4 regions of the Bradyrhizobium sp. 76 genome follow, and region 2 is predicted to be linked to each of the others. Evidence: predicted binding sites of a transcription regulator. Region 2 holds the regulator's gene; each other region holds the start of a gene.
What was found. The regulator PhoB, encoded in region 2, activates phosphate uptake and scavenging genes when phosphate is short. The targets are predictions, from matches to a motif close to TGTCATNNANCTGTCAT.
Positions count from the first base shown of each region.

Region 1 (3,431 bases), on a different contig from region 2:
GGTCGCGACCGTCTGCTTGCCGTAGCGGACCCGCAGATTGATCGGCTCGGCGCAGTCGAAGGTGGATTGTTGCGGCCCGTCGCCGTCGTCGAACGACCAGGCGCAGGTGGCGCCGACCGGCACCGCGCCGGCGAGACGCACGGTGACGGGATGGTCGAGGGGGGTGAGATAGTTTTCCTTCGTGTTGTCGCGGGTGCAGGGCTGGTTGACCCGGCCCTGGAGGTCGATGCAGAGCCGGTTGACCATGTTGCGGGCCCAGCCGCGGCCCTCGCTCTGGAGCTCCAGCGATTGCTCGGCGGCGAGGATGCTGCGGTTACGTGCGTTCTCGACATGGAGCAGGAAGTCGCGCTCTTCGCGGAACAGCCGGAAGCGGTTGCGCACCTCCCAGCTGATCTGCATGGCGCCCGCGTCCTGCGCGGCCGCCCGCTCCAGCGGCAGGGCGGTGAGGAGCCCGGCGAGCAGCAGGGCACCAGCGAGGAAACGGCGAAGGGATACAGGGGTCATGGCCCGCATTTTCAACGGCAAAGTTGAGGCGGAAATAAGAGAGCTGCTCTCCGCCTGCAACATCGGTCTGACGGTTTTGCTGGCCGGCGTCTAGCGGACTATCGTTGGAGCATGATCTTTCCGGAAAACCGCTTCGCACTTTTTCGGATCATGCTCAGCGCTTGCTGGCCTGCCGCAGCGACCGCTCGCGCTCCATCGCTGCCACCTGCTTGGGCAGGTTGGCCTGCGCGCAGGCCTCCGCCAGCCGTCGGCGCTCCTGCCAGGGCTCCACCACATTCATCCAGAGCTCGCGTGTGCCCATGATGGAGATGGCCAGTCCGAACGGGATCACGAAATAGAGAATGCGGAAGACAAGGAGCGTGGCCAGAAGCTGCTCGCGGCCGAACTCCGGCAGCGCCACCAGCATGGCGGCGTCGAACACGCCGAGCGAACCGGGGGCGTGGCTGGCAAAGCCGAGCAATGTCGCCAAAATGAACACCACGGAGAGCGAAAGGAAGTCGATCTGCGGCGTGGCCGGCACCAGAAGGTACATCGCCAGCGCGCAGAATCCGAGATCGACGACGCCGATCAGGATCTGCACCAGCGTCAGCGGCGCTGACGGCAGCACCACCTTCCAGCCCTTCTGGCCCAGCTCGCGGCGCTTCTCGCCCATGCACAGCCAGACCAGATACGCGCCGATCGAGGCGAGGCCGCTGAGCGCAATCAGCCGGTTGATCGACGACGGCAGCTGATCCATGTAGGAGGCGGCATCCGGATGGATGGCCATGCCGATCGAGAGCACGAAGATGTTACCGAGCCAGAAGGTCAGGCCCGACAGGAAGCAGATTTTTGCGACATCGATCGCATTCAGCCCGTAATCCGAATAGATCCGGAAGCGGATCGCGCCACCAGTAAAGACGGTTGCGCCGATATTGTGGCCGATCGAATACGATGTGAAGCTGGAGAGCGCTGCGATGCGATAGGGCACGTGCTTCTTGCCGATCGTTCGCAGTGCAAAAAAATCGTAGAAGGTCAGCGTACAGAACGCGAAGCATACGCAGATCGCCGCCAGCCCGATGTTACCGCGGGGGATCTCGGTCAACGCGGTCAGGATGACCCCGGTGTCGATGCCCTTGAGCGTCCGTACCAGCGTGGTGATCGCGAACGCAATGATGAAGACGCTCGCCGCAACGCCGAGGCGCCGCCAGCCGATCCATCTCTTGAAGCCGCGCTTCAGCGCGGTCAGCAGTCCGTGCATTCATCCTCCCGGCGGGGGGCAAGACCGACCAGGCCAGACATTGGCCAGTCGGATGCGATCAGTGCCCGATGTGGGCTTGGATCGCTAGGCATGATGTAGCTCATTTAAGGCAAAAACAGTGACTTGTGCAGCCCTTGACAAGGATAGGTTCTGCCTTGGACCAGCTTGGACCAGCCACTTTGTCATACGCGGTTCACATCGGACGCGCGTTAAGCATATGAGTCGTGGGATCGGTCGCGTCCGTCTGTGACATGGTCTCAGATCCTGCACGGCCAACATTGTTCCAGCGCAAGGGATGCGGGCTTTTTTGGAACGACGATGCCCTGCGCTGGTTAGTGCCGCATCAGCAATCGAACATGGCGGAATAACCGGCTTCTCCTGCAAGCCGGCGCCTCTGTGTTCCCACAACCCGAGAGGATCGGACCGATGGGATTGTTCACAAAAGACATCAAAACCATGAACGACCTGTTCGTTCATCAACTCCAGGACATCTATTACGCCGAGCAGCAGCTCACCAAGGCTCTGCCGAAAATGGCGGATAAGGCGACCGATCCGCAGCTGAAGCAGGGCTTTTTGACGCACCTCGAAGAAACCAGAGAGCACGTGAAGCGCCTTGAGGAAGTGTTCAAGATGCACGGTGCGCAGGTGACGGCGGTCGATTGCCCGGCGATCGACGGCATCATCGAGGAAGCCGACGAGACCGCCGGCGAAGTGGCCGACAAGGCGGTGCTCGACGCGGCGCTGATCAACGCGGCACAGGCGGCGGAGCATTACGAGATCGTCCGCTACGGCAGTCTGATCGCCTGGGCGAAGCAACTCGGCCGCAACGACTGCGCCAGCGTGCTCGCCAAGACGTTGGAAGAAGAGAAAGCGACCGACAAGAAGCTGACCACTCTCGCCGAGAGCAAGGTGAACCTGCGCGCGGCGAGCTAGGGCCAGGCGCGGCCTGGATCAGGACAGAGCGTCGCGCGGCCGTCCGCGCGACGCTCGCGCATCACATCCCATCATGCATCCATCATTCGATCGTTGTCGTAACATGACGGCGGGTTGGATGCGTATCGTTCGCATGGGGCTGCAACCGAGATGGCAGCATGCGAGTAAGCACCGTCAAATACGAAGCCTTCGGAGCCGGCGCGCCGCATGCCGGCTCGCGCCTTGCGACATCCCTCACCCTTGCCGCGATGAGCCTTGGTTATGGCGTGGTGCAGCTTGACGTCACCATCGTCAACACCGCGCTCGATGCGATGGGCAGGACGCTCGGAGGCGGCGTCGCCGAGCTGCAATGGGTGGTCAGCGCCTACACCATTGCATTTGCCGCATTCATCCTGACGGCCGGCGCGCTCGGCGACCGCATCGGCGCCAAGCGCGTCTTCATGGCGGGATTTGCCATCTTCACCGTGGCCTCGCTCGCCTGCGCGTTGTCGCCCAATGCGACCGTGCTGATTGGGGCGCGGCTAGTCCAGGGCCTGGCGGCGGCGATCCTGGTGCCGAACTCTCTTGCCCTGCTCAATCATGCCTATCCGGACGACCGCGAGCGCGGCCGCGCCGTTGCAATCTGGGCCGCCGGTGCGAGCCTCGCGCTCACTGCCGGCCCCTTCGTCGGCGGCGCGCTGATCACGCTGGTCGGCTGGCGCGCGATCTTCCTGGTCAATCTGCCGGTCGGACTCATTGGCCTGTGGCTGAGCTGGCG
Region 1 is NZ_JADPIS010000059.1:398,758-402,188, reverse strand. Features, by position in the region: gene IVB48_RS14345 (hypothetical protein) at 1-504, opposite strand, end outside; gene IVB48_RS14340 (YbhN family protein) at 659-1,741, opposite strand; gene IVB48_RS14335 (ferritin-like domain-containing protein) at 2,168-2,674, shown strand; gene IVB48_RS14330 (MFS transporter) at 2,833-3,431, shown strand, end outside.
Region 1: IVB48_RS14340 (YbhN family protein) is a predicted target of PhoB. The motif match lies at 1,922-1,938, and genes of this name have one in related genera.

Region 2 (3,431 bases):
GGTGACCATCAACAACTTCGTGCAGAGCCCCTATGCCTATTGGAAGCAGCTGGCCTGGAGCGGCGCGCTGCTCATCACCCTGACCGTTCTTGCCCTTAATATTTTCGCGCGCATCCTTGGCGCCGAGAGGACCGCAAAATGAGTGATCTTTCCGTATCGATGAGCGCGTCAGGTGGACTGCCGCACGCGGCAGTGCTGCCGGAGGCGCCCCCCAAGGTGACCGTGCGCAACCTGAACTTCTATTACGGCGAGCACCATGCGCTGAAGAACATCAACCTGACGCTCGGCGCCAACCGTGTCACGGCGTTCATCGGTCCGTCAGGCTGCGGCAAGTCGACCCTGCTGCGCATCTTCAACCGGATGTACGACCTCTATCCCGGTCAGCGCGCCACCGGTCAGCTCATGCTCGACCAGACCAACATCCTCGACGGCAAGCTGGACCTCAATCTGCTGCGCGCCCGCGTCGGCATGGTATTCCAGAAGCCCACGCCGTTCCCGATGACGATCTACGAGAACATCGCGTTCGGCATCCGTCTCTATGAGAAGATCTCGAAGTCCGAGATGGACGGCCGCGTCGAGAAGGCGCTGCGCGGCGGCGCGCTGTGGAACGAGGTCAAGGACAAGCTCAACGCCTCCGGCCTGTCGCTCTCCGGCGGCCAGCAGCAGCGCCTCTGCATCGCCCGCACCGTCGCGGTGCGGCCCGAGGTGATCCTGTTCGACGAACCCTGTTCGGCGCTCGACCCGATCTCGACCGCCAAGGTCGAGGAGCTGATCCAGGAGCTGTCCGAGGATTACACGATCGCGATCGTCACCCACAACATGCAGCAGGCGGCGCGCGTCTCCGACAAGACCGCCTTCATGTATCTCGGCGAGTTGATCGAGTTCGACGACACCAGCAAGATCTTCACGTCGCCGTCCGACCGGCGCACGCAGGATTACATCACCGGCCGGTTCGGCTAGGAGACGCGACATGGGTTCTGAACATACCGCAAAGGCCTTCGACACCGACCTCCAGGAACTCACGCGCCTGGTCGCCGAGATGGGGGGTATCGCCGAGCGCATGATCGTCGAGTCCGTCGACGCATTGATCCGCCGCGACGTCCCGCTCGGCCAGCGCGTCGTCGCCATCGACACCGAGCTCGACGCGCTGCAGAAGCGCATCGAGGAGCGCGCGGTGTTGACCATCGCCCGCCGCCAGCCGATGGCGGTCGATCTGCGCGAGATCGTCGGCGCCATGCGCGTCGCGACCGATCTCGAGCGCATCGGCGACCTCGCCAAGAACATGGGCAAGCGCGTCGCAGCGCTGGAGACGGACTTCCATCCACTCAAGCTGTTCCGTGGCCTCGAGCACATGACCGACCTCGTGCAGCAGCAGGTCAAGTCGGTGCTGGACGCTTATGCCGCGCATGATTTGCCAGCGGCGATGGCGGTGTGGAAGGGTGACGAGGAAGTCGACGCCATCTGCACCTCGCTGTTCCGCGAGCTCCTCACCTACATGATGGAGGATCCGCGCAACATCTCGTTCTGTATTCACCTGATGTTCTGCGCCAAGAACATCGAGCGGATCGGCGACCACGCCACCAACATCGCCGAGACCGTGTTCTACATGATCGAGGGCCAGGCGATCACCGACAAGCGGCCGAAGGGCGACATGACGACCTTCGCCAACACGGTACCGAACACCTGAAGACTTAAGGGAGCGACGACCCGATGGGCGCACGCATTATGGTGGTTGAGGACGAGGAAGCCCTGACCGAGCTTCTCCGCTACAACCTCGAAGGCGACGGCTATGACGTCGAGACGGTGATGCGCGGCGACGACGCCGACACCCGCCTCAAGGAGCACATCCCCGATCTGATCGTGCTCGACTGGATGCTGCCGGGCCTGTCAGGCATCGAATTGTGCCGGCGGCTTCGCACCCGTCCCGAGACCAAGCAGCTCCCGATTATCATGCTCACCGCGCGCGGCGAGGAGAGCGAGCGGGTGCGGGGTCTTGCGACCGGCGCCGACGATTACATCGTCAAGCCATTCTCGGTGCCGGAGCTACTGGCGCGCGTGAAAGGCCTGCTGCGGCGCGCAAGCCCGGAGCGGCTCGCCACCGTCCTCGCTTTTGGCGACATCGAACTCGACCGCGACAAGCGCCGCGTGGCGCGCTCGGGCCGGCCGATCGATCTCGGTCCGACCGAATATCGCCTGCTGGAGTTCTTCCTGGAGCACCCGGGACGGGTGTTCTCGCGCGAGCAACTGCTCGACAGCGTCTGGGGCCGCGACATCTATATCGACGAGCGCACCGTCGACGTGCATATCGGCCGCCTGCGCAAGCTGCTCAATCTCGGCCGCGAGCAGGACCCGATCCGCACCGTCCGCGGGGCCGGTTACGCGCTGGATGATCGGTTTGCGAAGGCGGAGCAGGTGTAGGGTTGCAGCTTTGTTTCTTGGCAAGCTGTCCCCGAATTCTTCGACGTCGTCCCGGACGAGCGAGCGAAGCGAGCGCTGATCCGGGACCCATAACCACCGAACGTGGTTTGGCGAAGACTCGGAGTGACCCCTTTCGCGCAACAACCGCGCGCTCCGAGTATGGGTCCCGGCCCCCGTGCGCATTGCGCACTAGGCCGGGACGACACGGAAATTGAACCTTCTTCGCGCGACGACTTGCCGTAATTACCGCGGGCCCGGCTTCACCGGTGCGCGGCGCCGATCCGACGCCGGCTGGTAAGCGACGCGCGAGTGCTGGGCGCAATAGGGCAGGCCGGACAGCGCCCGTCCACCGCAGAAGAAGAAGTCCGGGCTCGAGGGATCGCCGACCGGCCAGTGGCAGGTCGCCTCGTTCAATTCCAGCAGCGACAGCCGCTGGCTCATCGGCACCACGTTGTCATAGGTGACCGGATCCGGCTCAGCCTCGACCTCGAAGGCCTGCGCCAGCGCGGTGTTGCCGCGCGAGATCGGGCGGCTCACCCGCATCATGTGCTGCGCGGGGCGCGCCTTGCGCGGCCGCGGCGCTGCCGACGAAGGGCTCTTGGCGCGGCCCGAAAGGCCGAGCCTGTGCACTTTGCCGATCACGGCATTGCGGGTCACATTGCCGAGCTCCGCCGCGATCTGGCTGGCCGAAAGTCCGGCCTCCCAGAGCTTTTTCAGCTGCTCGACGCGATCATCGGACCAGGTCAAAACCGTCATTGCACCCTTTCCCTCGCTGCGCGCCCGCCATCCTGGGGCCTCGCAGCGAATGCCTAAGCCTTCAAAAACCCGTGCCGCCAGAATCCCTTAAGGCTCGCCGGGCGCGTCTTGAACGCCCGAACGTTTACGCCGGTACATAAGGACTTAAAGATCAGAACCACTGCACGAGATGTCGTATCTGACAATCCAAACGCTACAATATGGCGTGACTCCCGCGCAAGAGTCCGCCGACTCGCTTCCACATGTTCCGTGACTAA
Region 2 is NZ_JADPIS010000103.1:38,281-41,711, reverse strand. Features, by position in the region: gene pstA (phosphate ABC transporter permease PstA) at 1-142, shown strand, start outside; gene pstB (phosphate ABC transporter ATP-binding protein PstB) at 139-960, shown strand; gene phoU (phosphate signaling complex protein PhoU) at 971-1,687, shown strand; gene phoB (phosphate regulon transcriptional regulator PhoB) at 1,711-2,418, shown strand; gene IVB48_RS26595 (GcrA family cell cycle regulator) at 2,662-3,174, opposite strand.

Region 3 (3,431 bases), on a different contig from region 2:
CGATGGTCGGCTCCGAGGTGAAGTAGGAGAGGTCAGTGTAGATGCGCGCGGTCACCGGGTGGTAATTGCCTGTGCCGGTGTGGACGTAGGTCGTTAGGCTGCCGCCCTCGCGGCGCACCACCATCGAGAGTTTCGCGTGCGTCTTCAGTTCGAGGAAGCCGTAGACGACCTGCACGCCGGCGCGTTCGAGGTCGCGCGCCCAGCGGATGTTGGCCTCCTCGTCGAAGCGGGCCTTCAGCTCGATCAGCGCGGTGACGGATTTGCCGGCTTCGGCGGCTTCCACGAGCGCACGCACGATCGGCGAGTTGCTGGAGGTGCGGTAGAGCGTCTGCTTGATGGCGACGACGTCGGGGTCGCGCGTGGCCTGCTGGAGAAACTGCACCACGACGTCGAAGGATTCGTAGGGGTGATGGACGACGAGGTCCTTCTGTCGGATCGCAGCGAAGATGTCGCCGCCTTGCTCGCGCACGCGCTCGGGATGGCGCGGCACATAAGGGGTGAATTCCAGGTCGGGCCGGTCGAGGCGGGTGAGCTGCGAGAGCTCGTTCATGGCGAGCACGCCGTCGACCAGGAACACCTCGTCGTCGGCGGTCGACAGCGCGTGCTGCACGAAGCTGCGCAGCTGTTCCGGCATCTTGGCGTCGATCTCGAGTCGGATCACGGAGCCGCGGCGACGGCGCTTCAGCGCCGTCTCGAACAGGCGGACGAGATCCTCGGCCTCTTCTTCGATTTCGAGTTCGGAGTCGCGGAGGACGCGGAATGCGCCCTGGCCGTGCAGATTGTAGCCGGGGAACAGGCGGTTGATGAACAGAGCGGTGGCCTGCTCCAGGGAGATCAGCCGGACGACCTTGCCCTCGGCCGGCAGGCGGATGAAGCGGTCGATCTTGCCGGGCATGCGGATCAACGCGTTCATCTGCTTGCCGTCGGCGGCGCGCGTGAGCTGGAGCGCGATGGTGAAGCCGAGGCTCGGAATGAACGGGAAGGGGTGGGCCGGGTCGATCGCGAGCGGCGTCAGCAGCGGGAACACGTTGCTGAGGAAGTAGTCCTCGATCCAGGTTCGTTCCGCCTTGGTGACCTCCTTGCCCTCGACCAGCACGATGCCCTCGTCGGCAAGCGTGCCGCGCAGGTCGCGCCAGATCGCCTGCTGGTCGGACGCAAGCTGCGAGACGGTCCGGTTGATGAGAGCGAGCTGCTCGGACGGGGTCAGACCGTCGGGGCTGCGCTCGGCAATGCCCTCGCGCACCTGGGCCTTGATGCCGGCGACGCGGACCATGAAGAACTCGTCGAGGTTATTCGCTGAAATCGACAGGAATCGCACCCGCTCCAGCATGGGGTGGCTGGGATTGACCGATTCCTCCAGGACGCGGCGGTTGAAGTGCAGCCAAGAGAGCTCGCGATTGATGAACCGCTCGGGGCTCGATGCGATCGCCGGCGGGCCTTCGGCTTCCGGGGCTTTTTCTTTAACTTCAACAGCTTGCGCAGAGTCCATCAGAAGTCGATCCATCCAGTTCGCCCCAATTTGCGACTTACGCGCAAAATCCGCGGGAGCATGTGTTAGAGCGATGACGTTTCGATGACATTGATGTTCCGCCGCCCGGCCGCGTCAAGCCGCCTTGGTCAGACATCCCGGAGCAGCTCGGCTGCCAGGGCCCGGGTGACGGGACGGCCAAGGCGCAGGGCCTCGGTGTCCAGCAGGTCGACAGCCCGTCGGGCGGCGGCCGAGGACCGCTCCAGGCGAGTGGCGAGGTAGCCGACCACGCTCTCGTCCACCGCGAGCTGGCGGTCGGCGCAGAATTTGACGATCAGGCCGCGGAAGAGCTGGTCGTCAGGCGGCAGCAGCGAGATAACAGGGACGGCGCGGAGCCGCGAGCGCAGGTCGGCAAGCTCGATCTCGAGAGAAGCGGGCGCCTCGCGTCCGGTGAAGAGGACGTAGGCGCCGTCCTCGCGCGCCAGATTCATCAGATGGAACAGGGCGCGCTCGTCGAATTCCCTGGCCTTGGGGTCCTCGACCACCAGCGCGCCGGTGGCGAGCGCGGCCGGGACGGCTTCGGCGGTCAGCCCATTGGCCGTGGTCGAGCGGGCGCCTGAAGCCTCGGCCCAGATCGCGGCGAGATGGCTCTTGCCGCTTCCTTCCGGGCCGGCCAGCCACATGATCCGGTTCGGCCATTCCGGCCAGGCGTCGATGAGGGCAAGACCGGCGGCATTAACGGGGCCTTCGAGGAAATTGTCCCGGCTCAGGCTCTCCGCATGCGGAAGCGAAAACGCCAATTGTCGGGGATGAACGCGGCCTGGCACGCTTGCTTTGCTCCGTGCCGGCGTGCCGGCTTCGTTTGACGAGATGCGACTTCATCGAGCGGGAGTTGGCCTTTTGCGGGGGCCGCTTCCCAACTCACTTGGCCTCGATCGTGCTCATGTGCCGCAACCACTCAACGAGATAGAGCGACACGGAGGAGAGCGTGAAGACCGTAACGAGGCCCATCAAGATTATATCATAAGGACCGGCTTTGAAGCCGAAGGCGAGGGCGGCCAACACCAGCGCTGCGAACGCCACCTGGGCCACAGTGTTTAGCTTGGATACCTTCGAGGGCTTCATCTCCACAGGGCGGTCGAACAGCCACGATATGATCACGGCGGCGACGATCATGATGTCGCGCGAGACCACTAGGATGACGATCCAGCGCGGAATCGCGCCCCAGATGCCCAAGGCCATGTAGATCGAGACCAGCAGCGCCTTGTCGGCGAGCGGGTCGAGCAAGGCGCCGAGCTCGCTCGTCATGTTGAAGCGCTTGGCAAGGAAGCCGTCGACCGCGTCGCTGATCCCGGCGATCAGGAAGACGGCGAACGCCACCTCCATTTGGCTCGACACGATGGCCCAGACGATGATCGGGACCAGCATGATGCGGCCCAAAGTAATGATGTTCGGTATACTCACACGGCGCTTCCCGGCACCCGGCCTGACCTCGAATTCGGCCCTTTGGAGGCTGAACCGGTTGATATCTCTACATAGTATACGGAGGCGCGCCATGCGAGCCATTGCGCGTCCCCGGAATTCGACGTAACCAGCCGCAAACCCACTGGAAATCGGGCATGACCGACCGCAAAAACGGCCTCACTTACGCCGATTCAGGCGTCGATATCGACGCGGGCAACCGCCTGGTCGACCTGATCAAGCCAATGGTGCGCGCAACCGCGCGGGCCGGCGCCGACGCCGAAATCGGCGGATTCGGTGGCCTGTTCGACCTCAAGGCGGCCGGTTTCAAGGATCCCATCCTGGTGGCCGCGACCGATGGCGTTGGCACCAAGGTCAAGATCGCGATCGAGACCGGCCTGCATGGCGGGATCGGCATCGACCTCGTCGCCATGAGTGTCAACGACCTCGTGGTGCAGGGCGCCGAGCCGCTGTTCTTCCTGGACTATTTTGCCTGCGGCAA
Region 3 is NZ_JADPIS010000149.1:714,757-718,187, forward strand. Features, by position in the region: gene IVB48_RS38920 (RNA degradosome polyphosphate kinase) at 1-1,489, opposite strand, end outside; gene IVB48_RS38925 (DnaA/Hda family protein) at 1,618-2,295, opposite strand; gene IVB48_RS38930 (CDP-alcohol phosphatidyltransferase family protein) at 2,390-2,932, opposite strand; gene purM (phosphoribosylformylglycinamidine cyclo-ligase) at 3,088-3,431, shown strand, end outside.
Region 3: IVB48_RS38920 (RNA degradosome polyphosphate kinase) is a predicted target of PhoB. The motif match lies at 1,563-1,579, and genes of this name have one in related genera.

Region 4 (3,431 bases), 380 kb from region 2:
CGCGCGCGGCCGGCGGCTTCGGTCTCGACATCGACCTTGCCGTCTCGCTGCCGGGCCTCGCCCGCGCGGAAGCCGAGGCGCTGGTCGAGAAGGCGCACCAGGTGTGCCCGTATTCCAACGCGACGCGCGGCAATGTCGACGTTCGCCTGACGGTCGTCTGATCGGGTAGCTGAAGCGGCTGGCCCGGGATCCTCTCGGACCGGCCGCTTCCCATGATTTGCCATCCCGCGGGATTGCGGCGAGCGGCCTGCATGACGCCCTACGCGGGAAGCCATTGCCGGTCCGGACGAACCTCGTTAGGCCTGTGATCACATCGACACAGGGGACGCGAAGGGATGACTGAAGCCGCCAGTTCTGGAGCTGCCACGGGCGCAATGAGCGGCCTGCGCGTCATCGATCTCACGCGCGTGCTCGGGGGTCCCTATTGCACCCAGATCCTCGCCGACCATGGCGCCGACGTGATCAAGGTCGAGCCGCCCGCCGGCGACGAGGTGCGCGACTGGGGCCCTCCTTTCCACGAAGAAGACGCGGCCTATTTCATCGGCATCAACCGCAACAAGCGCTCGATCGGCCTCGACCTCGCCTCCGAGGGCGGCCGGGCCGTGCTGCTCAAGATGCTGGAGAGCGCCGACGTCCTGATCGAGAACTTCAAGCCGGGCACGCTGGAGAAATGGGGCATCGGCAACGAGGTGTTGCGGGAAAAATTTCCGCGGCTCGTGCATTGCCGGATCTGCGGCTTCGGCGCCGACGGCCCGCGCGGCGGCAATCCCGGCTATGACGCCATCATCCAGGCCATGACCGGCATGATCGCGGCGACCGGCTCGCCCGAGAGCGGACCGATGCGGATCGGCGTGCCGCTGGTCGACATCGGCACCGGCCTCTATGCGGCGATCGGCATCCTGATGGCACTGTCGGAGCGGCAGCGCTCGGGCCAGGGCCAGTTCCTGGAGACCACGCTGTACGAGACCGGTCTCGCCATCATGCATCCGCACACCGCGAATTATTTCATGCATGGCAAGCCGCCGTCGCTCACCGGCAACGAGCATCCCAACCTCGTGCCCTATGCGATCTTCCCGACCAAGACCGACAACATCTTCATCGGCGTCGGCAATGACGGCACCTTCCGCAAGCTCGCCAAGGAGATCGGCAAGCCCGAGCTCGGCACCGATCCGCGCTTTGCGCGCAACAAGGACCGCATCGCCAATCGCGAGGCACTGCGGGCCGAGCTCGCCGCGGTGTTCTGCCAGCACGAGGCCGAGCCGCTGTGCAATCGCCTGCTCGCCGCGGGCCTGCCCGCAGGCCCCGTGCAGAAGATCGACCAGGCGTTGACCAACCCGCACACGATCGCGCGCGGCGATATCATCGAGAAGGATTGGTACAAGGGCGTGGCATCCCCGATCCGGCTCGATCGCAGCAAGCCGAGCCTGCGGCGCCTGCCGCCGAAATTCAGCCAGCACGCGGCCGAGGTGCTGGGCGAATTCGGCTACTCCAGGTCCGAGATCGACGCGATGGTCGAGCAGGGCACGGTCTGCGGACCCGAGCGCAAGCGCTAGCGCCTCGCCTTCCTCATCCGACGGCAATGCCGCACTGCGGTGCGGGCGCTCTGTGCATCGCGAACGGAGGACGCTGCGCGCGCGGCATTCGCCTATTTGACAGCTTCCCTTTTCCAGCGCTTGCCGCTTTCGTTTCGGCCGCTTACACAGTCATGTGAACGTCATATGGCGCTGCTAGCGCAAGCGATCATTTTTGACGGCCCAAGGGAGGTTTACTTGATGGCTCTTCGACACTTTGGAGCGGCTGCCGCTATTGCACTCACGGTTGGACTATCGGCCTCACCGGCCTTGGCCGTGACCGAAATCCAGTGGTGGCACGCGATGACCGGCGCCAACAACGACGTTATCGTCAAGCTCGCCACCGACTTCAACGCGTCGCAGAGCGACTACAAGGTGATCCCGACCTACAAGGGCAACTATCCCGATACGATGAACGCCGGCATCGCGGCGTTCCGCGCCGGCAACGCCCCGCATATCATGCAGGTGTTCGAAGTCGGCACCGCGACCATGATGGCCGCGACCGGCGCCGTGAAGCCCGTCTACAAGCTGATGGCCGACGCCGGCGAGAAATTCGACCCCAAGATCTACCTGCCCGCCATCACCGGCTATTATTCGACGTCGAAGGGCGAGATGCTGTCCTTCCCCTTCAACTCGTCCTCGACCGTGATGTGGGTCAACCTCGACGAGCTGAAGAAGGCGAACGTCGAGATTCCGAAGACCTGGCCCGAAACGTTCGAGGCCGCCAAGAAGCTGAAGGCTGCCGGTCACGACACCTGCGGCTTCTCGGGCTCCTGGATCACCTGGGTCAATCTCGAGCAGCTCTCGGCGTGGCACAACGTGCCGCTCGCCAGCAAGGCCAACGGCCTCGACGGCTTCGACACCGTGCTCGAGTTCAACGGACCGCTTCAGGTCAAGCATCTCGAAACCCTGGTCGAGCTGCAGAAGACCAAGACCTATGACTACGCCGGCCGCACCAACACCGGCGAGGGTCGCTTCACTTCCGGCGAGTGCCCGATCTACCTGACATCGTCGGCGTTCTTCGGCAACGTCAAGGCGCAGGCCAAGTTCGCCTTCACCGCCGTGCCGATGCCGTATTATCCCGACGTCAAGGGCGCACCGCAGAACTCGATCATCGGCGGCGCTTCGCTCTGGGTGATGGGCGGCAAGTCGGCCGAGGAATACAAGGGCGTCGCAAAGTTCCTGACCTTCCTCTCGGACACCGACCGCCAGGTCTATATCCACAAGGCCTCGGGCTACCTGCCGATCACCAAGGCGGCCTATGCCAAGGCGAAGGAAGAGGGCTTCTACAAGGATCAGCCCTATCTCGAGACCCCGCTGCTCGAGCTGACCAACAAGGAGCCGACCGAGAACTCGCGCGGCCTGCGCCTCGGCAACATGGTGCAGCTGCGTGACGTCTGGTCGGAAGAGATCGAGCAGGCGCTGGCCGGCAAGAAGACCGCCAAGCAGGCGCTCGATGCCGCCGTCGAGCGCGGCAACACGATGCTGCGGCAGTTCGAAAAGACCGCCGTCAAGTGAGGCAATGAGCGGCAGGCCGCGACCCGGCCTGCCGCTCTGCTGGCATCATGCAAAAGCAAGCCATTTTCCAGTCAAGGCTGTTACCGTACGCGCTGGTTGCGCCGCAGCTCGCGATCGTCCTGATCTTCTTCTATTGGCCGGCCCTGCAGGCGGTGATCCAGTCCTTCCTGCTCCAGGATGCGTTCGGGCTGTCGACCACCTTTGTCTGGTTCGAGAATTACGTCGAGCTGTTCAAGGACGCGGCCTATTTCGAGGCGATCGTCCGAACCTTCTTGTTCTCGTTCGCCATCGCCGTCTCGTCGCTGTCCTTCGCGCTGCTGCTCGCCGTGATGGCGGACAAGC
Region 4 is NZ_JADPIS010000103.1:413,644-417,074, forward strand. Features, by position in the region: gene IVB48_RS28230 (organic hydroperoxide resistance protein) at 1-161, shown strand, start outside; gene IVB48_RS28235 (CaiB/BaiF CoA-transferase family protein) at 336-1,553, shown strand; gene ugpB (sn-glycerol-3-phosphate ABC transporter substrate-binding protein UgpB) at 1,773-3,089, shown strand; gene ugpA (sn-glycerol-3-phosphate ABC transporter permease UgpA) at 3,137-3,431, shown strand, end outside.
Region 4: ugpB (sn-glycerol-3-phosphate ABC transporter substrate-binding protein UgpB) is a predicted target of PhoB. The motif match lies at 1,702-1,718, and genes of this name have one in related genera.